2 regions of the Proteiniborus sp. MB09-C3 genome follow, and region 2 is predicted to be linked to the other one. Evidence: a T-box and tRNA genes for the amino acid it is inferred to sense, from the RefSeq annotation. Region 2 holds a T-box; the other holds one or more tRNA genes.
What was found. The T-box of region 2 lies ahead of trpS (tryptophan--tRNA ligase). A T-box ahead of a tRNA ligase gene usually reads a tRNA of that ligase, here a tRNA-Trp.
Positions count from the first base shown of each region.

Region 1: it has a tRNA-Trp gene. The T-box ahead of trpS (tryptophan--tRNA ligase) is inferred to sense a tRNA for this amino acid. The anticodon was not compared.

Region 1 covers NZ_CP127161.1:2,960,741-2,975,701, forward strand. The annotation lists gene QO263_RS14515 (S-layer homology domain-containing protein) at 1-1,375, opposite strand, end outside; gene QO263_RS14520 (Eco57I restriction-modification methylase domain-containing protein) at 1,411-3,570, opposite strand; gene QO263_RS14525 (ribonuclease H-like domain-containing protein) at 3,596-4,609, opposite strand; gene QO263_RS14530 (sensor histidine kinase) at 4,757-6,424, opposite strand; gene QO263_RS14535 (response regulator) at 6,426-7,094, opposite strand; gene phoU (phosphate signaling complex protein PhoU) at 7,094-7,750, opposite strand; gene pstB (phosphate ABC transporter ATP-binding protein PstB) at 7,756-8,508, opposite strand; gene pstA (phosphate ABC transporter permease PstA) at 8,514-9,380, opposite strand; gene pstC (phosphate ABC transporter permease subunit PstC) at 9,380-10,234, opposite strand; gene QO263_RS14560 (substrate-binding domain-containing protein) at 10,286-11,164, opposite strand; tRNA gene QO263_RS14565 (tRNA-Phe) at 11,377-11,452, opposite strand; tRNA gene QO263_RS14570 (tRNA-Ile) at 11,465-11,541, opposite strand; tRNA gene QO263_RS14575 (tRNA-Ile) at 11,589-11,665, opposite strand; tRNA gene QO263_RS14580 (tRNA-Pro) at 11,677-11,753, opposite strand; tRNA gene QO263_RS14585 (tRNA-Trp) at 11,780-11,853, opposite strand; tRNA gene QO263_RS14590 (tRNA-Ile) at 11,929-12,005, opposite strand; tRNA gene QO263_RS14595 (tRNA-Ser) at 12,016-12,107, opposite strand; tRNA gene QO263_RS14600 (tRNA-Ser) at 12,117-12,205, opposite strand; tRNA gene QO263_RS14605 (tRNA-Lys) at 12,221-12,296, opposite strand; tRNA gene QO263_RS14610 (tRNA-Gln) at 12,440-12,515, opposite strand; tRNA gene QO263_RS14615 (tRNA-Arg) at 12,566-12,642, opposite strand; tRNA gene QO263_RS14620 (tRNA-Gly) at 12,688-12,761, opposite strand; tRNA gene QO263_RS14625 (tRNA-Tyr) at 12,900-12,985, opposite strand; tRNA gene QO263_RS14630 (tRNA-Thr) at 13,072-13,147, opposite strand; tRNA gene QO263_RS14635 (tRNA-Asp) at 13,300-13,376, opposite strand; tRNA gene QO263_RS14640 (tRNA-Val) at 13,394-13,469, opposite strand; tRNA gene QO263_RS14645 (tRNA-Glu) at 13,547-13,621, opposite strand; tRNA gene QO263_RS14650 (tRNA-Met) at 13,732-13,807, opposite strand; tRNA gene QO263_RS14655 (tRNA-Asn) at 13,827-13,901, opposite strand; tRNA gene QO263_RS14660 (tRNA-Phe) at 14,055-14,130, opposite strand; tRNA gene QO263_RS14665 (tRNA-Ile) at 14,140-14,216, opposite strand; tRNA gene QO263_RS14670 (tRNA-Pro) at 14,252-14,328, opposite strand; tRNA gene QO263_RS14675 (tRNA-Ser) at 14,356-14,447, opposite strand; tRNA gene QO263_RS14680 (tRNA-Ser) at 14,457-14,545, opposite strand; tRNA gene QO263_RS14685 (tRNA-Lys) at 14,561-14,636, opposite strand; tRNA gene QO263_RS14690 (tRNA-Gln) at 14,655-14,730, opposite strand; tRNA gene QO263_RS14695 (tRNA-Arg) at 14,781-14,857, opposite strand; tRNA gene QO263_RS14700 (tRNA-Gly) at 14,903-14,961, opposite strand, start outside.
Region 2 covers NZ_CP127161.1:3,083,953-3,098,913, reverse strand. The annotation lists gene pyrB (aspartate carbamoyltransferase) at 182-1,108, shown strand; gene QO263_RS15425 (aspartate carbamoyltransferase regulatory subunit) at 1,108-1,539, shown strand; gene QO263_RS15420 (dihydroorotase) at 1,543-2,748, shown strand; gene pyrF (orotidine-5'-phosphate decarboxylase) at 2,738-3,610, shown strand; gene QO263_RS15410 (dihydroorotate dehydrogenase electron transfer subunit) at 3,585-4,325, shown strand; gene QO263_RS15405 (dihydroorotate dehydrogenase) at 4,318-5,223, shown strand; gene pyrE (orotate phosphoribosyltransferase) at 5,225-5,788, shown strand; gene QO263_RS15395 (DegV family protein) at 5,909-6,757, opposite strand; T-box leader at 7,015-7,223, shown strand; gene trpS (tryptophan--tRNA ligase) at 7,311-8,321, shown strand; gene QO263_RS15385 (solute carrier family 23 protein) at 8,905-9,390, shown strand; gene QO263_RS15380 (uracil-xanthine permease family protein) at 9,387-10,181, shown strand; gene QO263_RS15375 (DNA-3-methyladenine glycosylase I) at 10,408-10,968, shown strand; gene QO263_RS15370 (metallopeptidase family protein) at 11,228-11,611, shown strand; gene QO263_RS15365 (GIY-YIG nuclease family protein) at 11,659-12,732, opposite strand; gene QO263_RS15360 (DEAD/DEAH box helicase) at 12,938-14,961, shown strand, end outside.

The DNA.
Region 1 (14,961 bases), 120 kb from region 2:
CTATAAACTGTTCATCATATTTTCTACTATTAAATTTATATGCATCTAAACCTTTTATTTGTTCCCAGCCTTCCCTAAGAATATTTTCAGCATCATCATATTTCTCTAGATTAATAAGTACATGACTTTGATTCATTAATTGCGCAATTCGTATATCAGCATTAGAGCTATTAATATTATCATACAATCTTATTGCCTCACTAACATTTCCTTCCGCCATATGAATCTTAGATTTCATAAATAAAGCGTTATTACTAACCACTTCACTTGATGATGTGCTCTCCCAACGATCTAAAGCTCTTAGCATTATATCTGTGTTTTCGATTAAATCAGAGAACTTTTTAAAGATAATCTGTAGTTCATCGTCAGTTACTATAGCACCATTGGCATATGAAGTAAATATTTCATCTATAAGTTGGGATTGATTATTATAAGCTTTACTCTCATATTTAATGAGGTAATAATTTATCCCAATAATATTGTCATATTTATTTTTCTTTAATTCCTCTATGGTCTTTATAGGATCTGAGTCATATAAATGTTGCTCTTCAAAGGGTATGATACCAACTAGAGACTCATACTCTAGCGTTTCAATAGCCCTTTTATAAAGCAAATCCTTAGCATCGAGCTTTCTATCTATATAGTCTCCAAATAAAGGATATTCCGTAGCGACATTACTGCTTTCTACAAGCGTTATATCTCCAATATATGATTTCTTCTGGTATTCCATATCTTTATATAATCTTTGAATAATTGTAACTGATTCAGCCCTAGTAATATTATTTTCAGGTTTAAATGTTCCGTCTGGATTTCCAAAAATTATTCCATTTCTAGCCATTGATGTAATTTGATTATAGTACTTGTAATTATCATCGATATCATTGAAGCTAATATTCTTTAAATCTATTGGCAAGGTGGTAAAAAAGTAAGTTAAAACTGTTGCTTCTTCTCTAGTTATTTTTTCATTAGGAAGAAAATTATCTCCAGAAAATATATCTTGAAACTTTACATAGCTGTTTTTATTATCTATAAACGACTTAACTCTAGAAATGTGATCATATGCCCAAAAGCCACTATCTATGTCTAAATAGTCAAGAGCCTCATTTTCTAGCTGTTGATCATTGATTATTCCTTGTTTTTTTGCAGTTCTATAAAGTAATGATACATACTCAGCTCTACTTATATCGCCATCTGGATTAAAGGAACCATCTTCATATCCATTTAGCAATTTTACAGTATTGGCTCCCCACATTATAGAATCTTCTGCCCAATGGCCAAAAATATCGTAAAAATACATTCTTGCATATGTAATATTCAAGCTGAAAAATAATAATAAGCATGTAGTTATTGTGACAAATGTTTTTCTTAATCTCATGAAATCCCCCCGTTAATTTATTCGATATATGATTATTATACATATTTATTAATGATGTTAATTTCACTTTTTTCAAGTCCATATAGCCTAAAAAAATAGTTATTTATATAATTGATTTCTTCTTCAATTTCATGCTCTAGATATTTAACGTTACAATTAGACTCTTTGTTCCCTTCTATAGTATCTGTTTGTCCAAGTTCATAATATAAATTCATTATTTTCTTAACTTTATTCTCTATTGACTCCATTTCTACGCCAATTTTAATTTTTAGAGTCATGAGTTTATTAGGATAATATTCATACATACCTTCATTCAACTTTTTTGCAACTGATTTAAAATAAAACTCAAATAGCGAAGAATTTAGGAAGGCTAACAAATATTCTAGAGATATTTTGTTTATATAATTGTCTCTGAGACTTATTATATATACATCAGCACTACAACACATTTCTCCATACTCTATTGTAAATTCATTAGCAGAGGCTTTATAAGGAAATAATATTTTAGGCTGCTTAAAAACCCCAACATCTCGTCCCCATTGAAGTTTATACCACTCCCTTGTACCAGCTAAACATTCTCTCCTATTTTCAAGTCTATTCCTATAAGGTGCAATATGATTTATAGTATTTTTATACTCATCCAAATCATCAATCAAATCTGTGTATAAAACAAATCGTTTACTTTGAATATTTCTAAATTTCCTTACCTCACTATTTTTCACCCAAGGTTTGCAAATATCTTTTTCAAGGCTCTCTCTTTCGATAGTTTTAATATCTACGATAAAAGCCTTATCGCATCCAGTTATTATTCCTTGATTGCATAGGCAAACCTCATCTAAAAGATGTTCACCCTGAGCCTCTATTTTACAAAATAACTGTCTTTCCTCTTCACTTGCCAATAGCCATCCACTATCATCTAGTTTCTCTTGGCTAACATAATATTTTTCAAAATCTCTACTAAGCTCTAGATTCATTTTTTTAGGAAGTATGCCTTCCTTATGTCTATATACTAAAATGTTATCTTTGCTCGACTGTATTTTAAGGAGCTTAATTATTACCGGACTAATACCTATCCCCTTAAAAATATTTACTCCATAAAAATCTATTATCTCTTCTATTTTATATTTATTTTTTAGAAACTTTCTCAGATCCTTGGCTGAAGGTGCTTCAAGAAAATATCTTGATGTTATAAAAATCAACTTCCCATTTTTGTTAAGAAGCTGGTATCCTTTTTTAAAGAAGCAATAGGAAATATCTGCTTTATCTGAATAAACATCATAATATATATCTTGAAGTATTTTTCTATAGTCCTTATCAATGCTTTTATGGCCAATATAAGGAGGATTACCTATTACTAAATCATACTTACCCATGCTGCAATCTTCTAATATCATTTCCTCTAAATAATCTAATAGACTATAGTCCTTTTCCACTACAATGTCTTTATTGAATATATTAATTTCAAGATTGTCTCTTATCTCTCCTTTTAGCATCAGTGAAACTCTTGTCATATAGACTGCAAAGGGATCTATATCAAATCCTGTTAAATTGTTCTTCAATATAAATGAATGAAATCCATCTTTTATCTCTTTTTCTAGCTTAGGATAGTTCTGAATTATAGCTGTACGGTTTTCATCAAATATTTGTTTTATTTTATCATAGGCTTCTAATAAGAAATACCCCGCACCACAGGCTGGATCAACAACACTAAAATATGGATTTTCTATAATTGCTTCATCAGTTATCCCTAAAGAAATCATGTGTTTCACTATATATTCTGGTGTATAAACCTGCCCTAGCAACTTTTCCTGCTTATTGGTAATAAAAGTCTCATAAAGTTCACCTAATGAAAATCTTGCTAATTCGTCTTTATCTATATCTTTAAGTACTTTAACAATATTAATTTTAAGTTCTTCATTTAATAATATCTTGTCATTAAATAATTTGTCTGCTTCCTTAAAATTTCTAGATAAAAATATTGAATATGTTTTTTCAATTAGTTCTACGTCTATGTCTTCTGAACTAATACTCTTATTTTCTTTTAAATATTTAATGCCTAATACTGATTTACCTATAAAAAATAAAATGCTTTTTATTCCTAGGATATAGATATCCACTTGTTCTTTATCTATCTTGTCTAAAGAATCCTTAGCAATTTTTTTTAAGATTAAAGTATAGATATTTTTAGTTCCCACATATTTCCCTCTTTTCTATTACTGACTAAAATTTATTCTTGCTAAGCTCTTGCCATAGATATTTTATCAAAATCTCAATATTATCTGCTAAAATATTACCATTATGGCTAAGTATTAATATATTATCTGGCAAATTATACTTTAATCTATTGATTTCATTAGTATTCAGCTCTAGGACTTTTGAATCATAATATATACATTTGCTCCCATCAGATAGTTTCCCACTTTCTATCTCTAGGCTAATCTGAATCTTGCCTGTTTGTGGACACCATTTGAATGTATGAGAAGTTCCATAATGCATTTCATCTGGTAAATTTAGAGTATTGGTTAAGCCTTCCACATGCATCATATTACCCTTACACTCAATGCTTTCTACTTCAACAGCTATATCAATACTATAATTAAGATATTCTGTTTTAAAATTAATTCTACTTTTATAGTCTATAATATCAAATATCTTCATGATTTTTGGAAGATTATATATATCTTCGTAATTATGCCTTAAAATAATGTCCTTAATATTATTATTTTTTGTTTTAATATACTTATAATACATTTCTACACTTTCTTTACCGCTTATAGTGTCTTCTCGATTTATTCCTAATAATTTTTCTATACTCTTGAGATTATATTTTTCTAGGCCTAATAAGTTTTTCTTATTTCTAATAATCTTTAACATATCGATACTTTGAATATTTTTTATTTGATAATCTATGCTATGATGAACAAGCCTGCAATTAATAAAAGGTATATCAAAAGCATCACCATTAAAAGTAATCATTACTTCAAAATCTGATACATATCTAATAAAATTACATAGTAGATTTTTTTCATCCTTTTCATCATTGCCAAAAAATTGTATGATTTCCGTTTTCGAATTATTAGTATACAAGAGCCCAATTAGAATTATATGATTGTACTTTCTACTAAAACCTGTAGTTTCAATATCCATAAAACAAACTTTTCTATCTGCTATCTGATTTTTAAGCGTATCTGGAATATCAATTTGTTCATCTAATACATGCCTAATAACTTCCATACTTATCTTCCTTTCAATTTCACCATATGTATTACTACGTATTTTAGTAAATTATATCAAAGAAATGTAATTGATGCTATGAAGAGAAAGTATGAAAATAGCTAACTATGCAAAAAAAAATACTACCTAAATGATTTAAATAATCAATTAGGTAGTAAATTTGACTGTGATTTTAGTGCCAACATTGACAGTACTGCTTAATGATATTTTAGCATTATGCCGCTGAACAATATGCTTGACTATGGATAATCCAAGTCCTGTTCCACCTGTAGATTTAATACGGCTCTTGTCTACACGATAAAACCGCTCAAAAATACGATTTTGATATTTCTCTGGAATTCCAATACCAGTATCTTCAACAGATAGTATGGCATATTTATCTTCGGCCTTCACAGTTACAATTACATTACCATTAGGTTTATTGTAGCGAATAGCATTGTCACAAAGATTATATATAAGCTCTTCCATCATACTAGGATTAGCAAATATTTTACATGATTCGCCTACAACCTCCATAGATATTTTTTTCTTTTGAGCAGGCACTAATAGCATGTTTTTACATTCCTTAGCTATCTCTAACAAGTCTACCTGTTCAAGCTGTAGTTCTGCGCTAGTCTCATCTAACTCAGATAGCTTGATGATATCATTTATAAGCAATATTAGACGGGCAGCTTCATTGTGTATTTTTTTAGCAAAATCCTTTATATCTTCTTGCTTTGCTATGCCATTTTCTATTATTTCTGCATATCCAGAAATAGAAGTAAGAGGTGTTTTTAATTCATGAGATACATTTGCCGTAAATTCTCGTCTAATTTTTTCACTTTCCTTTTTTTCTGTGACATCTAACAAGATACACATAACGCCAATAATTTCATCCTTGTCATAGACAGGATTAGTAAAGACCTGTAGGCACTTGCCATTGATAAAAATGTCATCAGATATACTCTCACCTTTAACTGCATAGTTGATGCTGTTGTTTAAAGGCTCATTACGTGAAAGATACAAAATATTCTTACCTAAATAATCTATTTCCTTTGCAGAAAGCAGACGAATTGCACTATGATTAACAGATAAAATATTCTTATCAATACTTAGCAGTAAAAATCCCTCAGACATATTTTCCAATATCATTTGAATTTTATTTTTTTCCTGCTCTATATTCTCCATCTGCCTTATAATACGTATGTTTTGCATTTTAATTATTTTAGCAAAAGGAATCAGTTCATCATAGGCTAAATTGTTCTCTAGTGAGTCTATATTTTCTGCCATTTTTTCGATAGGATTAATGATTCGTTCAGTTAGGGCATTAGAAAGCAAAAGACATAGTAGAAATATAATCATTCCAATCCCTATGATGAGTGGAAAAACTCCTAGAAATAAAGCCAAAATGCTATGAGTCTGTCTTGAAACACGCAAAATGTTACCATCTTGCAATAGCATTGCATAATAAAAGGTATTATTTTCTAAGGTGTTAGAATAACGAACTGCTTCACCTGTACCTGTTTTTATAGCCTCAACAATTTCAGGACGATTACTATGATTATCCATTTGATTAGTATTAGCATCACTTTCATAAATAACCTTACCATCTGGATTAATAATGGTAATACGTATCTCTTGAGACTTAGTTTCATAAAATTGAATATTATGGCCAGAGAGAACATAGTTTTCTCCTAATAGTCCCGCATAAATTCTTAAATCTCTCTTAGTCTGCTGTTCAATAAGTCCATAGTATATCATCATAGTAAATATAGTAGTAAGCAAAATAGATATACCACCAACAAGATATAAATGAAAATTAATTTTTCTCCTCATATCAATCCCCTATTTTATATCCGACATTTCGTACAGTTTTTATTGCTTTTCCTCCTATTCCAAGCTTTTGACGCAGTGTTTTTATGTGCATATCTACAGTTCTGCTTTCTCCCTCAAATTCAAAGCCCCATACCTGCTCCATTATTCTATCTCTTGATAGAACAATTCCTTGATTATGAAGCAAGTATTTGAGCAGTTCAAACTCTTTAAAGGTTAGTTCGCAGTCTTTACCTTTAACTGTAACACGATGCCTTTCATCATCAAGAATAATATCTCCGAAACTCAAGACTCTAATATTATCTGATTGTCGAGCTCGTCGCAATAAAGCCTTAACACGAGAAATTAGTTCCATTACACCAAATGGCTTAGAAATATAGTCGTCAGCACCAGCATCCAACCCCTTTACCTTATCCAGCTCAGTAGTTTTAGCTGTAACCATAATTATTGGTATATTTTTTGTTCTTTCCTGATTACGTAGATTTCTTAAAATACTAATCCCATCTTCATCAGGCAACATAATATCTAGCAAAACAAGATCTGGCAACAGCTCTTTACATGCATTATAAAAATCAGAGCTATTTTCGAAGGATTTTACTATATAGCCACTGCTTTGCAATGCATAACTCTCTAATTCTCGTATGTTTTTATCATCTTCTACAATATAAATCATTATAATATCCTTTCGTTTTTATGTTTTCCTGTTATAGAAAAAGCAACCCATTCTGCAATATTTACTGCATGATCACCTATACGTTCAAAATACTTAGCAACCATTAATAGGTCTACTGCCTGTTCTCCACTTTCAGCATTTTCACGAATTAAAGCAATTAGTTCATTCTTTACAGTATTAAATAAATCATCTACAACATCATCATAATCTTCAACTTCATAGGCTAATACTAAATCACGTGCTACGAAAGCATCAATACTGTCCTTTACCATTTTTGTAGTAGCTTGAGCCATTTGGTGAACATGTTCAAGATTTTTAATGTACTCCTTGTCCTTCAATCTAAGCGTGATTTCTGAAATATCTGAAGCATGGTCGCCTATACGCTCCATATCAGTTATCATTTTTAGTGCAGTGGAAACCAAGCGCAAATCTGATGCTACTGGCTGCTGCTGTAATAATATCTTTAAGCATCTGCTTTCGATTTCCTTCTCTTTTTCATCTATTATTTCATCAAAATTAATTGCTTCCTTTGCCAAAATCTCATCCTTATTAATCAATGCTTCAACTGCTTTTTTAATTGCATTTTCAATGAGTAAACCCATTTCTATTAGCTCTGTGTTTAGTAATTCCAATTCTCTATCAAATCTATTACGCATAACTTTTAACCAAACCTCCCTGTAATATAGTCTTCAGTACGTTTATCCCTTGGCATAGAAAATAATTCCTCAGTAACACCATATTCAATTATCTCTCCAAGCAGAAAGAAAGCTGTTTTATCTGATACCCTAGCTGCCTGCTGCATATTATGCGTAACCATAATAATAGTATAATCATTTTTTAATTCAAGTACAAGGTCTTCAATCTTTGAGGTTGAAATAGGATCTAGGGCTGAGGTAGGCTCATCCATGAGCAGAACCTCTGGGTGGATTGCTAAAGCTCTTGCTATACAAAGCCTTTGCTGCTGTCCACCTGATAAGTCTAGAGCGTTCTTTTTTAATCTGTCTTTGACTTCATCCCATATTGCTGCGCTTTTTAAAGAGGTTTCCACAATTTCGTCTAGCTTCATTTTCGAACGAATTCCATGAGTTCTTGGTCCAAAGGCAATATTGTCATATACACTCATAGGAAAAAGATTAGGTTTTTGAAATACCATACCGACACGCTTACGAAGTTGGTTAATATCTATATCTCCATAAATATTTTCTCCATCAAGAAGTACTTCTCCTGTAATTTTGCAATTTTCTACCAAATCATTCATACGATTAAGAGTTTTTAGTAAAGTAGATTTACCACATCCTGATGGACCGATGAAAGCAGTAATTTCGTTGCTCTGTATTGTCAGATTTACACCTTTAAGTCCCATAAATTCCCCATAATAGAGTTTCAAATCATTTATTTTAAATTTATCTTTCATAGCTGTTATCCTTTCACTATTTTTTTCGCCACGTATGCTGAAAGCCAGTTGATAAATAAAACTATAATAAGTAATACTACAGCTGTAGCATACGCCTTATCAGTATGCAATCCTTCGCTAGAAAGTGCGTACATATGAATGGCAAGGGTCCGTCCTGAGGAAAGTAAATTTGATGGTATTTCAGCTACAGTACCTGCCGTATACATTAGTGCCGCTGTTTCTCCAACAATTCTCCCAATGGCAAGAATAATTCCTGCCAATATTCCAGGAAGAGCAGATGGCAGCACGATTCTAAATACAGTTCTTAATTTTCCAGCACCCAGACCATAGCTACCTTCACGAAATGAATCAGGTACTGCTTTTAATGCTTCTTCAGTAGTACGCATAATTAGTGGCAATATCATAATAGCAAGGGTAAAGGCACCAGCCAGCAATGAAAAACCCCATCCAAGTGTTGTTACAAAAAATAGCAATCCAAATAATCCATATACTATAGAAGGTATACCCGAAAGGGTTTCTGTAGTTAATCGGACTATTCTAGTAATTCTGTTGCCACGTTTAGCATACTCTATCAAATAAATTGCTGAAAAGATTCCTAATGGAACTGCTATAAGCAATGACAGCACAACCATAATTATGGTATTTATTATAGCTGGCATAAGAGAAACATTTTCTGTAGTATATTTCCACGAAAAAAGATCAAGGGAAATATGTGGAACACCTTTAATTAACATATAACCAATTAGAAATAATAGGATTGTAAAAGTCAGAATAGCTGATATTGTCACCATCAAAAACAGTATCATAGATAATGGGTTTTTCTTATATGCCTTTACCTGACTCTTAAAAGTCTGTTTGTTAATATGCTCCATTATATTTTCCTCCTTGTTAGCATCGAAAAAATAAAATTGATGATGAGAATAAATGCGAACAGCACTACTGCTGTAGCAATAAGTGCTCCTCGATGCAAATCGGCCGCATAACCCATTTCTATAACAATATTAGCTGTTAAGGTTCTAATACCCTTCAATAATCCTGCTGGCATTCTCGCTTGATTTCCTGCTACCATAATTACAGCCATAGTCTCACCGATTGCCCTTCCAATTCCAAGCACTATACTTGCAATTATTCCTGATTTTGCAGCAGGTAGAGTCGCGAAAAATATACTTCTCTCTCTACTTGCTCCTAATGATAATGCCCCTTCATAATAGCTATCAGGAACAGCACGAATGGCCGACTCGCTTACTTCAATTATAGTAGGTAGTATCATAATTCCAAGTAAAATAGAGGCTGTTAATATGCTGCTTCCATTACCACCAAATACATTTCTTACAAATGGAACTATTACTACAAGTCCAAAAAATCCATATACAACTGAGGGGATTCCCGCCAACAATCCTACTGCTGGTTTTAAAATTTTATGGATTTTTTTTGGACAAAATTTAGCCATGAAAACAGCTGTTAAAACACCAATTGGTGCACCAATAATAAGTGCACCTATGGTAACATATATGCTGCCAAGTATCATTGGAAAGATACCATAAGCCGCTGGCTCATTTCCTGGTGACCAATCTTTTCCTAAAAGAAATTGAAATACACCTATCTTGCTCATAGCAGGAATACCGTTAGCGAACAGAAAAATACAAATTAATGCTACGGCAATAATAGAAGCTAGAGCAGCGATTAAAAATACATTTTTCATTAATACTTCTTTGAAATTTTTCATATTTTTCTCCTAAACATAAAGGGTTTATTTGACTTTATTTCAATAATTCCATTATTTTGTTTCTTTAATTACTTCATTCCAGCTAGTAAAACTTCCTGTAAAAATACTCTTTACTTCATCACTAGAAATATTGTCTAATGGATTATCAGTATTGACTATAACAGCAATACCATCCAATGCAATTTCAATAGGTGTTAAGCTTGCCTTTTCGCTATCTTTTAATTCACGAGATGCCATACCTATATCGCAAGTTCCATCAATCACTGCTTGAATTCCTGTTGTTGAGTCACTTTGTTGAATTTCAATATTAGCATTGGGATTAACAGATATATAAGCTTCTTTTAATTTCTCCATTATAGGAGTTACAGAAGAAGAACCTGCTACTACAATCTTACCGCTTGGTTTAGTACCGCTATAAGCAAGTGCACTATCATTAATTTGAATGTAGCTTTTAGCTACTACTGATTGTCCATCAGCACTCAGTATGAAATCAATGAAATCTTTCTTCAGTCCAGTTGCCTCGCCTTTTATTGCTATATTAAATGGACGAGAAATTTTATAGGTTCCATTTTTAATATTTTCTACATTTGCAGCAGCATTATCAATATCTAATGCTTTTACACTATCATTTAATGAACCCATAGAAACGTATCCTATTGCATAAAGATCACCTGAAACATTAGTCAACATAACATCAGTTTTGTTTGCAATAGTAGCTTCCTTAGTTGTCTTATCTATTTTTTTTCCATCGCTATCCTTTTCTTCAATTTTAAAAAGCTCTATAAATGCTCCTCTTGTTCCGGAACCATCCTCTCTAGATATAACTGAGATATCTTTACTTGTATTGAATCCGTCTTCTGATTTAGAGCATCCTATAAATAAGGTTGAAGCCAATACTAAAAGTAACATAGCAGATATTGTTTTTTTCATGTTTTATACTCTCCTTTATTTTGTTTTCAATGTCATTATAATTTATATAAGTAAAAAGAAGAGGTAAGGTTATGTAAAATGTAAGTAAAACTTTTCAATAATATGTGGAATATTAAGAAATGTAGTATAGGGAAAGGTAATATTCTATGTATAAGACAATAGATACCAAAAAAAGTTTAAGCGAGATTATCTAATCTCGCTTAAACTTTTTTTGGTGCCCAGAGGCGGAATCGAACCACCGACACGGGGATTTTCAGTCCCCTGCTCTACCTACTGAGCTATCTGGGCAAATGATTATTATGGTGGGCCTTCAGGGATTCGAACCCCGGACCTGCCGGTTATGAGCCGGACGCTCTAACCAACTGAGCTAAAGGCCCTCATAAATATGAAGTATATAATTAGTATCTAATGGGAAAATTATTGATGGTGGGCCTGGGTGGACTCGAACCACCGACCTCACGCTTATCAGGCGTGCGCTCTAACCACCTGAGCTACAAGCCCATCATTTTTATTGGTCGGGGTGGAGGGACTCGAACCCCCGGCCCCATGGTCCCAAACCACGTGCGCTACCAAACTGCGCTACACCCCGATCATTGTAATATTTTATTATAAAATTGGCAGGGGTGGAGGGAATCGAACCCCCACTAATGGTTTTGGAGACCAGTGTGATACCACTTCACCACACCCCTATATCTTAGGTAGAATAATAGCTTTGAATGCCTACATTCCACCAACTTAATTATGCCTTTAATTTAATTACTTAATGGTGGGCCTTCAGGGATTCGAACCCCGGACCTGCCGGTTATGAGCCGGACGCTCTAACCAACTGAGCTAAAGGCCCTAAAAAAACATGGCGGAGAAGGAGGGATTTGAACCCTCGCGCCCCTAAACGAGACCTACTCCCTTAGCAGGGGAGCCTCTTCAGCCACTTGAGTACTTCTCCATATTATTTTGGCGGAGGGGGTGGGATTCGAACCCACGTGGGCTTGCACCCTAACGGTTTTCAAGACCGCCCCGTTATGACCGCTTCGGTACCCCTCCATGTTATTTGTTTAATGGTGACCCATCCGCGATTCGAACGCGGGACACCCTGATTAAAAGTCAGGTGCTCTGCCGACTGAGCTAATGGGTCAATTTTAATTTATTTCTCGGATTCACTACTTTATTATGCTAACTCATTCTAAGCAACTAAGCGATGTACCCCAAATCAAAAGCATGATTTGGGTCCCCTGCTTATGCCGACTGAGCTAATGGGTCAATGTTAGCAGATTATACTGGCTGGGGTAGCAGGACTCGAACCTACGAATGCCAGAGTCAAAGTCTGGTGCCTTACCGACTTGGCTATACCCCAACAATTATTTTTCCTTGAGACAGCTGTAGCAATGTCCACTAGGATTATTATGGCGTACCCACAGGGATTCGAACCCCGGACACACGGCTTAGAAGGCCGTTGCTCTATCCTACTGAGCTATGGGTACATATTATTTTTGCTCTTATTGGATATAATTATATGTTACTTTTTATGGAGCGGGTGAAGGGAATCGGACCCTCGCAACCAGCTTGGAAGGCTGGGGCTCTACCACTGAGCTACACCCGCATGTATTAGTAACTCTATATATTACTTACTTTAGTTGCGGCTTGTTTCTGGGACACCTAAGCGATTCACACCAAACCAAAAGCATGGTTTGGGTTCTCTGCTTATACCACTGAGCTACACCCGCATGTATTTATTTTTTGGTGGAGGGGACTGGATTCGAACCAGTGAAAGCACAGCTAACGGATTTACAGTCCGTCCCCTTTGGCCAACTCGGGAACCCCTCCATATTTTACAGTCTAGTAACACAATTTTGGTGCTCATTGCGTTTGATCTACCTTTAATTTGCTTCGCAAATTAGGTTAGGTCATAATGGAGCTGGTGAAAGGAATTGAACCCTCAACCTACTGATTACAAGTCAGTTGCTCTGCCGATTGAGCTACACCAGCACATTGTCTTTACTTCTCGGATTAACTTTTTTTACTGCATTAACTCCTTATAAGCAACTAAGCGATTCACACCAAACTAAAAGCATGGTTTGGGTTCTCTGCTTATGCCAATTGAGCTACACCAGCATATTGCTTTACATATTAAAAACTATTGGCGACCTGGAAGGGACTCGAACCCTCGACCTCCAGCGTGACAGGCTGGCATTCTAACCAACTGAACTACCAGGCCAAAATGTCAATTATTTATGGTGGGCGCAATAGGGCTCGAACCTATGACCCCCTGCTTGTAAGGCAGGTGCTCTCCCAGCTGAGCTATGCGCCCATAAAATTTTAAATATTGAATTTATGTGATCTTTACAGACACTCCTAAATGTTGTCCTGACGGACAGATACTAAAGTTGGTGACCCTACCGGGATTCGAACCCGGGTTACCGCCGTGAGAGGGCGATGTCTTAACCGCTTGACCATAGGGCCATTATCATTTTAATTGTCCTTATCAGGCTTCTGTTTATTACCTGCACTTATACTGATATAATGGTTTCTCCTACAGACAATCTTAATTTTTGTCCTAAATATGAATTTTATGGTTGCGGGGGCCGGATTTGAACCGACGACCTCCGGGTTATGAGCCCGACGAGCTACCAGCTGCTCCACCCCGCGATGATTTAAATATATTTATTGGCTCCTAGGGTGGGACTCGAACCCACAACCTACCGGTTAACAGCCGGTTGCTCCGCCATTGAGCTACCCAGGAATACTCATGGCTAATTAATTTTTAACTTAGCGACAAAATATATATTATCATATAGGATTGATTATGTCAATAGTATTTGCTTGGTAATTTAAGGTATTGCTTGTGGTGATTAAAAAACCCCCATCATTTTCTATAACGACAAGGGTCTTTAATTGGTGCCCAGAGGCGGAATCGAACCACCGACACGGGGATTTTCAGTCCCCTGCTCTACCTACTGAGCTATCTGGGCAAATAATAATGGTGGGCCTTCAGGGATTCGAACCCCGGACCTGCCGGTTATGAGCCGGACGCTCTAACCAACTGAGCTAAAGGCCCTCATATAATATCACGACTAATTATATTTCTATTATTGGTCGGGGTGGAGGGACTCGAACCCCCGGCCCCATGGTCCCAAACCACGTGCGCTACCAAACTGCGCTACACCCCGATTTAGTATGAAATATATCCAGCCGAATGGCGGAGAAGGAGGGATTTGAACCCTCGCGCCCCTAAACGAGACCTACTCCCTTAGCAGGGGAGCCTCTTCAGCCACTTGAGTACTTCTCCATATTATTTTGGCGGAGGGGGTGGGATTCGAACCCACGTGGGCTTGCACCCTAACGGTTTTCAAGACCGCCCCGTTATGACCGCTTCGGTACCCCTCCATGTTATTTGTTTAATGGTGACCCATCCGCGATTCGAACGCGGGACACCCTGATTAAAAGTCAGGTGCTCTGCCGACTGAGCTAATGGGTCAATGTTAGCAGATTATACTGGCTGGGGTAGCAGGACTCGAACCTACGAATGCCAGAGTCAAAGTCTGGTGCCTTACCGACTTGGCTATACCCCAACAATTATTTTTCCTTGAGACAGCTGTAGCAATGTCCACTAGGATTATTATGGCGTACCCACAGGGATTCGAACCCCGGACACACGGCTTAGAAGGCCGTTGCTCTATCCTACTGAGCTATGGGTACATATTATTTTTGCTCTTATTGGATATAATTATATGTTACTTTTTATGGAGCGGGTGAAGGGAATCGGACCCTCGCAACCAGCTTGGAAGGCTGGGGCTCTACCA
Region 2 (14,961 bases):
CTTTTTATTATTCAAATGATAATATACCTACAGACAATAAAAAAACCTTTAATCTAATCCAGAGAGATTGGGAAGGAGTAAATAAGGATGCTTGTTTTTAAGCTGTCTATTAGTGTGCCTTCCTATGGAGGTTTTTTTATGCCTTTAAAATAGTCCAGTGAGACTGAAAAGGAGGAATAATATGTTAACAGGAAGACATTTAATTGAACCCATGGATTTTACAAATGATGAGCTTAAAGAGATATTTGATTTAGCAGATGAAATGATTAATGCTCCTAAAGAATATGCCCATATATGTGATGGGAAAATACTAGCAACTATGTTCTTTGAGCCAAGCACGAGAACTAGATTAAGCTTCGAGGCTGCAATGCTAAGATTAGGAGGAAGAGTAATAGGCTTTTCAGAGCCTAACTCAAGCTCAGTTGCAAAAGGAGAAAGCATAGCAGATACTATCAGAACAATTGGCTGCTATGCAGATATAGCAGTTATGAGACATCCCAAAGAAGGAGCACCAAAGCTTGCTTCATTACATTCAAATATCCCATTAATTAATGCAGGTGATGGAGGACACCATCATCCAACTCAGACATTAACCGATCTTCTTACCATTAGAAGCATAAAAAAACGCCTTTCAAATTTAACCATAGGACTATGTGGAGATCTTAAATTTGGAAGGACAGTTCATTCACTTATCAAAGCAATGTCAAGGTATGAAAACAACAAATTCGTATTGATATCCCCTTCAGAATTGCATATTCCAGAATATATAAGAAAAGAAATACTAGAAAAAAATAATATCTCCTTTATAGAAGCAGAAAAAATAGAAGATTATATGGGCGAGCTAGACATTCTCTACATGACAAGAGTACAGAGAGAAAGATTCTTTAATGAAGAAGATTACGTAAGGCTTAAGGACAGTTATATTTTAAATGCTGAAAAGATGCTTCAAGCAAAGACTGATATGATTGTCATGCACCCCCTTCCAAGAGTCAACGAAATTTCATATGAGGTTGATAGTGACCCTAGAGCCTGCTATTTTAAACAGGCTAGGTATGGCATGTTTGCAAGGATGGCTCTTATGTCAAAACTTTTGGGGGTGGATAAATAATGGTTACTATAAATAGCATTAAAAGAGGAATAGTAATTGATCACATAGAAGCAGGACAAGGAGTGAGGATATTCAACTATTTAGGCTTAGATAAGGCAAATTTTACTGTAGCGCTAATAAAAAATGCTTCAAGTAAAAAACGTGGTAAAAAAGATATTATCAAAATTGAAAATGTAATAGATTTCGATTTAACAGTACTTGGACTCATTGATTCAAATATAACAGTAAATATAATCGAGGATGAAGTCATCATTGAAAAGATAAAGCCTAGGCTTCCTAGAAATGTAGAAGAAATAATCAAATGTAAAAATCCTAGATGCGTTACTTCTATAGAAAGAAATATAACTCATAGGTTTGCTTTAGTAGATGAGAAGCAAGGTCTATATAGATGTGAATACTGTGATGAAATATATCACTTTCAGGAGGTGTAAATCATGGACTTGCTCATAAAGGGAGCCAGAGTAATTGATTGTGACAAGGACTGTATATCAGATGTGTATATTGAAAATGGAATTATTCAAGAAATAGGCCCAAATATTCAAAAAAATTGTCCTATCATTAAGGCAGAAGGATTTATCCTTCTACCTTCTTTTATAGATATGCATAGTCATTTTCGGGAGCCAGGCTTTGAATACAAGGAGGATTTATTAACTGGAAGTCTTGCAGCATTAAAAGGGGGCTATACAGCAGTGAATCTCATGGCAAATACTAGGCCTGTGTGCAGCAGTCTGTCAGTAGCGGATTATGTTTTAAATAGGGCTAAAGAAATTGGTCTAATAGATGTACATCAATCTATATCCATAACTAATGGCTTTGATGGCAAGAGCATAGCTCATCTTGACAGCTTAGACATTAGAGTAAAAGTTATATCAGATGATGGAAATGGAGTAGAAAACAATAAGGTAATGCTGGAGGCTATGCTAAAAGCAGCGGAGAAAGACCTTATTGTAATGTCCCATGCAGAGGATAGAGAAATAAGCAAATATGATACCAGACTGTCAGAAAACATATCGACAGCTAGAGATATAGAGTTAGCAGAGAAGGCTGATGTTAGACTTCACATGGCTCATGTAAGTACAAAGGAGGCATTACAATATATAATTGAGGGAAAGAAAAAGGGAATTAGAGTAACCTGTGAAGTAACTCCCCACCATATCGCATTAGATGACAAAACTGAATACACAGTAAATCCTCCACTTAGAACTGAGGAGGATGTGGAATTTCTCATAAAAGGCATAAAGGATGGCTGGGTAGACGTAATAGCTACAGATCATGCTCCTCATAGTGCCTTAGATAAAGAGAAAAAAGCTCCTGGTATATCTGGGTTAGAAACGGCATTTTCTGTGTGTTTAACAAAACTGGTTAAAGAAGGACACATTTCCTTAAATAGATTATCAGAGCTTATGTCAAAAAATCCTGCTGAATTAATGGGATTAAACAAAGGACAAGTTAAGGAAGGCTATGATGGAGATTTAGTTCTAGTCGATATAGAAAAGATGTATGAAATAGATTCATCAGGCTTCTTATCAAAGGGTAAAAATACCCCCTTTAATAAGGCAAAGGTTTGGGGAATCATAGAGACAACTATAAAAGCTGGTGAAGTTATGTATTCTAGGGAGGAGATTAATTATGATAATTGATAAATTATATGAATCAGTATCAGAGAAAGGCGTAGTTTGTGTGGGGCTAGATACTTCAATTGAATATATACCTGAAAATATTATAAAAAAATATATGAAAATATCTGATTCAATATTTGAATTTAACAGAAGAATAATAGATGCTACTTACGATATTTCAGCATGTTTTAAGATACAGATTGCATACTACGAGGCCTTAGGTATAGATGGATTAATTGCCTACAAAAAAACAATTCAATATATTAAAAGCAAAGGCTGCTTAGTAATAGCAGATATAAAAAAAGGAGATATTTCAAAAACAGCTGAGATGTATGCAAAAGCTCACCTTGAAGGAGATTTCGAAAGCGATTTCATAACATTAAGTCCTTATATGGGAATGGACAGCATAAAACCATATCTAAACTATGTCAGAGAAAAAGAAAAAGGGTTATTTATTCTCATCAGAACTTCAAACGAGGGTGCTCATGATATCCAGTATATTAAGGATTACAACAATAATCCAGTCTATAAGACTGTAGGTGAAAAAATTAAAAACCTAGGAAGTGAATATTTAGGAAGATATGGCTATAGTTCCATAGGAGGAGTTGTAGGGTGTACTCATTCAGATGAGGCTAAGAATATTAGAGAAAGTCTAAATAATCTGTTCTTTCTCATACCCGGGTATGGAGCTCAGGGAGGAACAGCTGAGGATGTGGCGAGATATTTGAAGCATGGAAACGGAGGCATAGTAAATTCCTCTAGAGGTATTCTCCTTGCCTATAAAAAGCATAATATGGAGAATGAATTTGATATCTATGCTAGAGAAGAAGTGTTATCTATGAGGGAGGCCATAAATAATGCAGTCAAAGCATATGAAGGCTAGAATATTTGAGAACAATGAAATCTTAGAAGGAATCTTTAAATTAACAATAAAAGGTGGATTTGAAGGTAAACCAGGCCAATTTTATATGCTAAGGTCATGGAACAAGGAACCATTTTTATCAAGACCTATTAGCATTCATAATCTGGATAAAGAAAAAATAGAGTTTCTATATGAAGTGAGAGGAGAAGGAACTAAGCTATTTAGCCAGCTAAAAAGAGATGAGCAAATTGAGCTTTTAGGTCCTTTAGGTAATGGATTTGACATAGAAAAAATTAAAGGGAAAGTGGCAATAGTAACAGGAGGAATCGGTATAGCGCCAATGTATTATGTGGCAAAACAGCTAGAAGACTGCAAAGTTGATTTTTATGCAGGATTTAGAGAGCAAGTATATTTAATAGATGAAATAAAAGGTGCTGTAAATGAAATATATGTTGCAACAGATACAGGCGAAATTGGTCATAAAGGCTTTATAACAGAAATCTTTGATCCTAAACAATACAATATCATACTGAGCTGTGGCCCAAGTATAATGATGGATAAGGTAATAAAGTCTTGTATTCTAAACAAAAAAAAGATATACATTTCCCAGGAAAACCATATGGCATGTGGAATAGGAGCATGCTTAGGATGTACCTGCAAGACAAATAGTGGAATGAAGACAGTATGTAAGGATGGGCCTGTATTTAGTGGTGAGGATGTGATAATTCATGCTTAAGGTAAATATATGTGGTGCTGAGTTTAAAAACCCTGTAATAGCAGCTTCTGGTACATTCGGATTTGGGAAGGAGTACTCGAATTTCTTCGATGTCTCTAAATTAGGAGGAATATGTACTAAGGGACTTACTTTAAATGAAAAGCTAGGTAATGAAGGAATTAGGCTCTATGAAACAACAGGAGGATTAATGAATAGCATAGGACTCCAGAATCCAGGAATAGATAATTTTATAGCCAATGAATTGCCCTTTATGAATGAGCTTGATACTGTTATTATTGCAAATCTTGGCGGAGGAAGCATTGAGGAGTATTTAGAAGGAATAGATAAGCTCAATGACACTAATGTAGATTTTATAGAGCTTAACATATCATGTCCAAATGTAAAGGAAGGGGGCATGGCTTTCGGGATAAAATCAAAGGTTGCACGGGAAATAGTATCAAAGGTGAAAAAGGTTTCTAAAAAACCAATTATTGTAAAACTTTCTCCTAATGCTGAGGATATAGTAGATATGGCAGTAAAATGCTGTGAAGCAGGGGCAGATATATTATCCTTAGTAAATACTTTTAAAGCAATGGCTATAGACATATATAAGAAAAAGCCGGTATTTAATAATATCTTTGCTGGACTATCTGGCCCAGCAATTAAGCCAGTAGCTTTGAGGATGGTTTATGAAGTATCTGCAGCAGTAGATGTACCGGTAATTGGAATAGGCGGAATTATGAATTGGAAGGATGCCATAGAGTTTATAATGGCAGGAGCAGATGCAATACAAGTGGGAAGTGCTAATTTTATAAGACCAGATATATCACTAGACATAATCAAAGGAATAGAAGATTTTCTAAATAGAGAAGGAATTAAATCCATTATGGAAATCAAAGGAATAGCGAGGAGGAGCTAGAATGATATTTGACATTTTGAAAAAAACAGAAGCTTTATTAGAGGGTCATTTTTTATTATCGTCAGGTAAGCACAGCAACAGATATGTTCAATGTGCCAAGGTTCTTCAATATCCAAAAGAGGCTGAAAAGATACTAAAAATAGTGGTGGAGCAATTGAAGGATATGGATATAGATATTGTGCTGGGACCCGCAATGGGTGGAGTAATAGTAGCTTATGAAATTGGGAGACAGCTAGGGAAAAAAGCCATATTTACAGAGAGAGACAAGATAAATGATGAAATGGTTCTAAGAAGAGGTTTTGAAATAAAAAAAGGCGATAGGGTCTTAATATCTGAAGATGTAGTGACTACAGGAAAATCTGCCCTAGAAGCCACAGATGTGGTTAAAAAATTAGGAGGAGAGGTAGTTGGGATTGCATGTATAGCTGATCGAAGCAAGGGGAAATTACAGTATCCGGTCTATAGTGCAGTAAGGTTAGATATAGAAAGCTATGAAAGTGATGATTGCCCACTATGTAAAGAGAGGATTCCATTTATTAAGCCCGGCAGTAGGGAAAAAATCTAACTTTATACCTGTCATTCTGAGACGTAGTTGAAGAACTTCATGTTTTGATACATGAGAGATTCTTCACTGGCGCTCAGGATGACGTAAATGAACTTTTAGTAGCTTTATAGCTATTATTTTTTAGTTTAAAATATATAATATTCCAACAGTATTAGGCCCACAATGGCTGGATATTACGCAGCCAGCATCAGTAATTATAATTTCTTCAACATCTAAGCTTTCTTCTAACTTATTCTTTAAAAACATGGCGTCTTCAAGACCTTCAGCATGGGTTACAAAAATCCTTTTTTTATCCATGTTATCCTTGTCTTTAATAGCATTTTCAAGCATTGTTTCAAGAATTTTTTCTCTTTTTCCTCTTGCTTTTTGCCCAACAATCATTCCACCATCTACTACCTTTATAATTGGTCTGATTCTTAAGACACTTCCCATCAAAGCTTGAAGAGATGAGCATCTTCCACCCTTGTGCAGATAGTCTAGTGTATCTGGTACAAAAGCTGTTTCTATCATAGGTACTAATCCTCGTATTCTTTTCGCTATTTCTTCCACACCTAGATTTTCTTTTGCTAAATCTACTGCCTTCATTACAAGAAGTCCTACACCAGTAGATAAATTAAATGAGTCCACAATTTCAATTTTAGCATCTGAAAACTCAGAAGCGGCTATTTTTGCATTTTGTAATGTTGATGATAGATTAGATGAAAGCCCTATATAGAGTATGTCCTTTCCTTCTTTAACAAACGGTTTAAAAGCATTGATAAAGTCTAATGGTGATGGAGCAGAGGTTTTAGGAAGCTTATCATACTCTTCTACCTTAGCATATAGCTCTTTAGTTGTGATTTCAATTCCATCCTTGTATGTATTTTCATCAAAGCCAACATATAGAGGGACAATAGAAATATCATTTGATTTGATAAGGTCCCTGCTTAAATCACAAGTGCTGTCAGCAAATATTTTTACCTTACTCACTTGTTTTTCTCCCCCTTCTATATCATATCTTAATAAATATTATACTATTAAAATATAAAATATAACAACTATAATTATATATAGCAGGAGGAATCAACAAGAAATAGTGATATAGTCCTCCTATCAAAGCCTCTAACTCTCATCTATTTTGCATATTATATTTAAGATTTTTTAAAGCTGCAGCGTGTAAACTAAAGAAAATACAAAAAACTAGTTTACTTTTTTTTATATTTATATATAATAGATATAACAATATATTTAAAGCAATGAATGAGAATAGTAAACATTTAATCAAGCTGCAGCGATTCAGGGGCGGTGGGAGCCTGAAACATTGATATTTGTTGAATGGACTCATGAGTTCAAATCTGAAATAGTAGTAGGATTTGACGGATGTCTACCGTTATAGACTAAGTGAGTCCTATGACTAACTAGAGTGGTACCGCGGAAACAGCCTTTCGTCTCTTATCGAGATGAAGGGCTTTTTTTATTAGTTATTTTGGGAAGCATTTGTTTTATTGGTAAGTAAGTTTTAATAAAAAACAAATTACAAGAAATGGGAGGTAATACAATGAGTGAGAAGAAAGTCATTTTTAGTGGAGTGAAGCCTACAGGAGAGCCTACCTTAGGTAATTATTTAGGAGCATTAAAAAACTGGGTAGAGCTTCAAGATGAATATGAATGCTATTATTGTATAGTAGACCTACATGCAATAACTGTACCTCAGGAACCTAAGGATTTAAGAAGACGTTCTTTAGAGATTTTGGCTCAATATATAGCGTCGGGAATAGAGCCTGAAAAAAACACCCTATTTTTCCAATCACATGTAAGTGCACATGCTGAACTAGCTTGGGTGTTAGATTGCATATCATATATGGGACAATTAGGAAGAATGACTCAGTATAAAGAAAAATCGCAAAAAGGTGAGGAAAATCTGAATGCAGGATTATTCACATACCCAGTATTAATGGCAGCTGATATTCTATTGTATCAGGCTGACCTTGTACCTGTAGGAGAGGATCAAAAGCAGCATCTAGAGCTTGCAAGGGATTTAGCCATAAGATTTAATAATAAATATAGCGAAACCTTTAAAGTGCCTGATTTATATATGTCGAAGTTTGGAAACAGAATAATGGGACTGCAAGATCCCCTAAGTAAAATGTCAAAATCAGGCGACGATGAAAATGATTATATTCTCCTTATAGAGGATAATGATTCTACAGTTAGAAAAATAAAGAGAGCTGTTACAGATTCAATAGGAGTAGTAAAATATTCAGATGAACAGCTGGGCATAAAAAACCTTATTACTATTTATTCTAAATTCTCAGGAGAAAGTGTTGAAGAAATAGAAAATAAATATGAAGGTCAAGGATATGGAAAATTTAAGTCAGATTTAGCTGAAGTTGTAGTAGAGGGACTAAAGCCAGTTAGAGAAAAATTTGCCGATCTAATGAAAAATAAAGATTATTTAGAAAAAATATATACAGATGGAGCAAAACAAGCAGAATATGTGGCTAATAAAACCTTAAGAAAGGTATACAAGAAGGTTGGATTTATACCAAGATAGGTAGCATACTCCACAAAATATTTAGCTTGCATGAGAATTGTCGCTTTGAGAGAAAGCTTAAGGGTACTTCTAATTTGAAAATGAAAAATACAATAGTGGATAGGGAAACCTATCCATTTTTTGTTGCGATACTGAAATTGGCTACTATAACAGGTTAAATTAGAAATTTTCTTATTGTTTTCAATGATTAGTGGAATGTATAGACTAGAAGAAAGTAGTATAGAAACTCGAAAAAATATAATATACAACTTGGATTATCCTGGAATAATAGGTTTTTTATCCTTTATCACTTATCAACAAACTTTCGATAAACCCTGTAGGAACTTTATAATATTGTAATAAAGAGGGTTAGTATAACATAGACCATAGTACCTAGTTATTGAGTACTATTCAGACTAAATCTTATATAGGAGGTGACAGTCTTTTAATCTTCAAAATGGTTTGCTGTTAAGGGGTAGATTTACTCTGAGCTATTAAAGGAGAGTATGTTTTAACAAGTAGTTTTGTTTTAAAGGTTAACTTTTTTTATTTGCTGTAAAGAACTAGAAAGCTAACTGACGAATAAAATTATAAGGAGGAAAACATGAATAAACAGAGTAAACAAGGTAGAGAAGTTAATTATCCTATTACGGATATAAGTACTTTAGGACCAGGGAGAGGAATTGCACTTGGATTACAGCATGTATTCACACTATTTGCTTCAACAGTATTAGTTCCAATATTAACTGGGCTTGATGTGGGCGTTGCTCTAATTACATCAGGATTAGGGACTTTACTTTTTCACTTTATTACTCAAGGAAAAGTACCTGCATATCTAGGCTCATCATTTTCATTTATTGCTCCAATTATAATGGCAGGAGAACTATATGGTCTTGAGTATGCACGAGGCGGTATAATTGTGGCAGGAATGATTTATTTAATTTTCGCAGGGTTAATAGCAGTTTATGGCGCTGAAAAAATAGTTAGATTTTTTCCACCTATAGTGACTGGACCAGTAATAATTGTAATAAGTATGACTCTTGCACCTAATGCCATTAACATGGCTTCTCAGGATTGCTGTTATCCATGATAACATTGGCTACTATTATAGGAATATCAATGTTTGCAAAAGGATTTTTTAAAGTTGTACCAGTTATTTTTGGATTAGGAACAGGCTATATTTTAGCTGCTGTGTTAGGTAGAATTGATTATTCTCCAATTATTCAGGCAAGATGGATAGGAATTCCAAACTTCTCATTACCTAAATTTGATATAGGAGCAATAATGATTGTTGCACCAATCGCCCTTACTACAATCGTAGAACATATAGGAGATGTATTAGCAATGAGTGGGGTAGTTAAAAGAGATCTTGCTAAAGATCCAGGACTAACAAGAACTCTGATGGGAGATGGAATAGCGACTTCAGTAGCAGCCTTATTAGGAGGACCAGCTAATACAACTTACTCTCAAAATACAGGAGTTGTAGCACTTACAAAAGTATGGGATCCTAAAGTTATGAGAATAGCGGCTATAATGACAATGTTTATAGGTTTAATACCCAAATTAAATGCATTTACAAGTACTATACCAAAACCTGTGATAGGCGGAGCGGTAATAGTTCTATTTGGTATGATAGCTTCTATAGGTGCTAGAACCCTTGTTGATAACAGAGTGGACTTTTCAAAAACTAGAAATATGATAATTTTTGCAGTTATTTTAGTTTTTGGTTTAGGCGGTGCTGTAATTCCTATAAAAATTGGTCTTGTAGAAATAAAACTTGTAGGAATGGCTCTTGCTGCCATTGTAGGGATAATATTAAATATAGTGCTACCTCATGAGATGGATGAAGACAAGGAAAATGAAGAGACAATACCTCAGTAGTTTTTAACTATTGACGTTATCTTATTCTAGCATAAGAAAAAGCATCCGAAAAGCTTGGATATGGTTAAATAGTTGCAGCATAAACCGATGAGATTTTTAATCTTATCGGTTTTTTTGTATACTAAATCTAAGACATTTAGACTTGCAGGAAAATGATTATATGATGTTGAATAGAATATTAGGCTTATTTTAGCTTAAATAAATATTTATGATAAGAGGGATAAATATGCTTAGATGTGCTTGGTGTGGAGATGACGAGTTATATGTAAAGTATCATGATGAGGAATGGGGAGTACCAGTTTATAATGATAAAAAGCATTTTGAATTCTTAGTTCTGGAATCAGCTCAAGCAGGCCTAAGTTGGATAACAGTTCTAAAAAAAAGAGAAAATTATAGGAAAGCATATGATGGATTTGATCCTGTTAAGGTGTCTCAGTATGGAACTAATAAAATAGAAGAATTGATGAACAATTCTGGCATAATTAGAAATAGGAGAAAAATTGAAGCTTCTATAAATAATGCTAGAAGATTCTTAGAGATACAAAATGAATTTGGAAGCTTTAATGACTTTATATGGTCTTTTGTCAATAATAAACCCATAATAAATCAGTGGAATGAACTATCAGATGTCCCTTCCCATACGGAATTATCTGATAGAATAAGTAAAGATTTAAAGAAAAGAGGCTTTAAATTTTTAGGTACTACAATAATATATTCATATTTACAGGCTACTGGATTGATTAATGACCATGTTACAGGATGCTTTAGATATGAAGAACTGTGTTGAACTGATATTCTGTCAATCGCATAGCTTTACTTAATTAACTGATATGTTTATATATTTTATAATCATTTAAATAGAAAGAAGTAGTATGAATCTATGTTAATGGACTGCCTTAGGAAATCGAAAATATAGACTAGTGGTAATGCAAGACTTTTTTGGAATAAGACCTTGGAATCATATCCTATTGTATGAGGAGAAAAAATAAAGTATTATATAATAAAACAGCTTTAAAATACAAGTTTACAAGAAAGGATTGTTATATATGGATGACTTTCCAACAATAGAAGAAATTCATGAAATATTAGACGACATAGCAGAAGAAATACCAGATTATTTTTTTGAACAATTAAATGGAGGAATTATACTTTTGCCTGAATATAAAATACATCCTGAAAGTAGGGATGTAGATACTCTATACATCATGGGAGAATATTCTAGAAGCTTAACTGGTAGACATATAGCAATCTATTATGGCTCCTTCAAAAAAGTTTATAGTGACGTTTCTATGAGAGCATTACGTAATAAACTAAAGGATACTTTATTACACGAATTTACCCATCATCTTGAATCATTAGCAGGAGAAAGAGGATTAGAAATAAAGGATTTTCAGGATATGCAGGAATATAGAAAAAAGAAACTAGATTAAAACAAAGACTCCATTTATGTGGAGTCTAACTTGTTATTAATGTTATTTTATTTCTTTAAGTGGAGTAAACTTGAAATTAAATCGTCGATACAGTCAGGTGTTAGCTCCACATCTTGAATAATGGCATAGTTGCAATTATTGCTTTTAAGGTAGCTGTATATTATCTGAGCTTCATCTACATCTTCCTTATTTACTTGTATGGTTATGCTTAGATCATTATCCTTAAAGTAATTTAGAATATTTGACTTTATGCTTGTATATAATCGTTTGGTATCTAAGCTATTCATATTATATTTTTCTTTAAAAAGAATTTTATTTCCTTTAACGAGAAAAAGTTTAATGCTTGAATCATTTAAATATTCTACTATTGCTATATTTTTATTGTCTTCTGTGAATTCTATTACTCTTTCCTTACTCACTAAAGTTTTTATTGCGCTTATATAGTCTCTATACTTAGCAGCAGTCTCAAAATCATAATCGTTAGAAGCATGTAACATCTTTTGCTCCATTTCTTCAAGTATTTTTCCGTCAATACCACTAAATAAGTCTATAATTTTATTAATTATTTTATTATATTTTTCAATTGCTTCTCCACCCATACACATACCAAGGCACAGATCTAAAGAATAATTTAAGCACGAGGTACTTTTTTTAGAAGGATTATTGCATGCTATTTTACAGAACTCCTTTATACCTTGAATAGATCTTTCGACAGTACTTCTGCTTGTATATGGTCCAAAATAAGTTGCAGAATGCTTTTCATTAGGAATATTTACAGCTTTTATACTCATACTGTTATTATCAGAGATTATTTCTATGTAGATATAAGAAGAAGGGCTTTTCATAAGCCTATTATATAAGGGCTTTAGTTTTTTTATTAGCTTACACTCCAGCATAAATGCTTCGAATTCAGTATCTGTAATTATGTAGTCAAAATCCTTCAGAGTTTTCACAAGCCGTTCAATTTTTTGAGGATGGTTTTTTGAATTTTGAAAGTAAGAGCTAACCCGGTTTTTAAGATTTTTAGATTTTCCAACATAGATAATATCTCCAAATGAATTTTTCATAATATAAACTCCAGGTGATGAAGGAAGGTTTTTTACTTTTTCTTTTAAATCCATAGCTGCTCTCCTTTCTTGAGATAATAAATCTATTTTATTTTAGCATTATATAGAGAACTGTGCAATGTGATAAAATAGTCAGGTTTATATCCTAGGAAAAATAAGTAAAAAGAAAATTTACTTTGGAAGTGGTTATGATATAATAATCTTAGTTTTTTAATTTAGCGAATAAAGAAAAAATTGGTTTGTATTTTTGAGGTGAACTATGTTTAATATTACAGAAGAACTAATCAAAACCTTATGTCCATTGCGCACTACTCATTTAAAAGGACAACAATATTATAGAACAAATAAGGTAAGAGAAATAACGTTTAATAGCCAGAAAATATTGTTCAATGCTGTTGTTTCAGGTAATAAAAGATACAATGTAAAGGTAGAATTTAATGACGAAGGAAATTTTCATAGAGGATCTTGTACATGTCCTGCATATGATGAATACTGGGGATATTGTAAGCATATCGTGGCTACTTTGTACGAAATTAGAGAAAGAGATCAAAAAGGTGAGTATGACAAAGTTAAATCATATGGTATAGCTAAAAATATACTGGACTTCTTTAGATATAAGCAATTAGATGTAAAGAGCCCTGTTCAACTTGAAATAACCTATGAATTTGAACCAAATCCTTATGGAGATATGGATAATTCATCTTATATAAGCCTTCGTATAGGAGAAAATAAGCTTTATGTTGTGAAAAGCATAAAAAAATTATTAGAAAGCTTGGAAAGCAAGGAAGAATTACAATTTGGAAAAGAGTTTACTTTTGATCCCAAAATTCATAGATTTAATGAAATGGATCAACCTATAATAAATCTGCTACAAGAGATATATGACACAGAAAAAGTAATCAATGAAAATGTCTATGGCTTTGGAAAAACAAGTTTATTTAAAGGGAAAAGAGTAAATTTCACATCAATAACTACAAAGAGATTCTTTGAAATTATGAAAAACAGAAGCTTTAAATCCATTATAATGAATAGAAAATATGAAAATGTAAAGATACTAGAAGAAAACATACCTTTAAAGTTTAAGCTAGATAAGCTTGAAAAGGATTTAGTATTAAATGTGGATTATGGAAAAGTACTTATTCCACTAGTAACTGATGGAGAATACTTTTTTAGACAAGATTCAATTTATAAGACTTCAAAGCAGCAAAGAGAGTATTTTGTTCCTTTTTATGCTGCACTTATTAAACAAAGAAATAATTCTATTAATATACCACAAGAATATAACGATAATTTCGTATCAGAAGTGTATCCATTTATAGAAAAAATAGGAGACATAGAAATAGATTCCAAAGTACAATCATTAATATATAAGCCAGAGATAAATCCAGAAGTCTATTTAGACACTAATGAAGATGCTATATTAGCCGATTTGAGATATATATACGGAGATATAGTTATAAATCCTTTTACACATGAGGAAAAGAAAGCAAAGGAAGATAGAATACTTATAAGAGATTTTGAAAGAGAAAAAGAAATAGTCAGTATTTTTGAGACTTCAGAGTTCAAAGTAAAAAATAATCAGATTTATCTTGACGATGAGGAAAAAAAGTTTGAATTTGTTTTTAGAAAAATACCTTTACTTCAAGAAAAAGCAGAAGTATTTTATTCAGAAGCTTTTAAAAATGTAAAGATAAAAGATATTTCTTCATTTTCGGGAGGAGTTAGATTAAATTCTGAAAATGATATGCTGGAATTTAGTTTTGATATAAGCGGTATAAACAGAGCTGAATTAATGGAGGTTTTTAATTCCCTAAGAGAAAAGAAAAAATACTATAAACTAAAGGATGGCTCCTATTTACCACTTGAAATGAACGAGCTAAAAAGCATGTCAGAAATAATAGATTATCTTGAGCTTGATAACAAGGATTTTGAAAAGGATATCATGCAAATACCTAAATTTAAAGCTTTGTATTTAGATGAAAAGCTAAAACAATCTGAGAACAACTATATAAAAAGAAACCTTTTGTTTAAAGAGCTGGTACAAAATATAAAAGAGCCTGGAGATATAGATTATACTATTCCTGAAAAGTTAAAAAAAATACTTAGAGATTATCAGAGATTTGGTTTTAAATGGCTAAAGACCTTAGCTGCTTATGGAATGGGTGGAATATTGGCAGATGATATGGGATTAGGTAAAACACTTCAAGTATTAACATTTATATTGTCAGAAAAAATGGAGGGCAACAGGCTGCCCAATCTTATTGTAGCACCTACTTCCTTAGT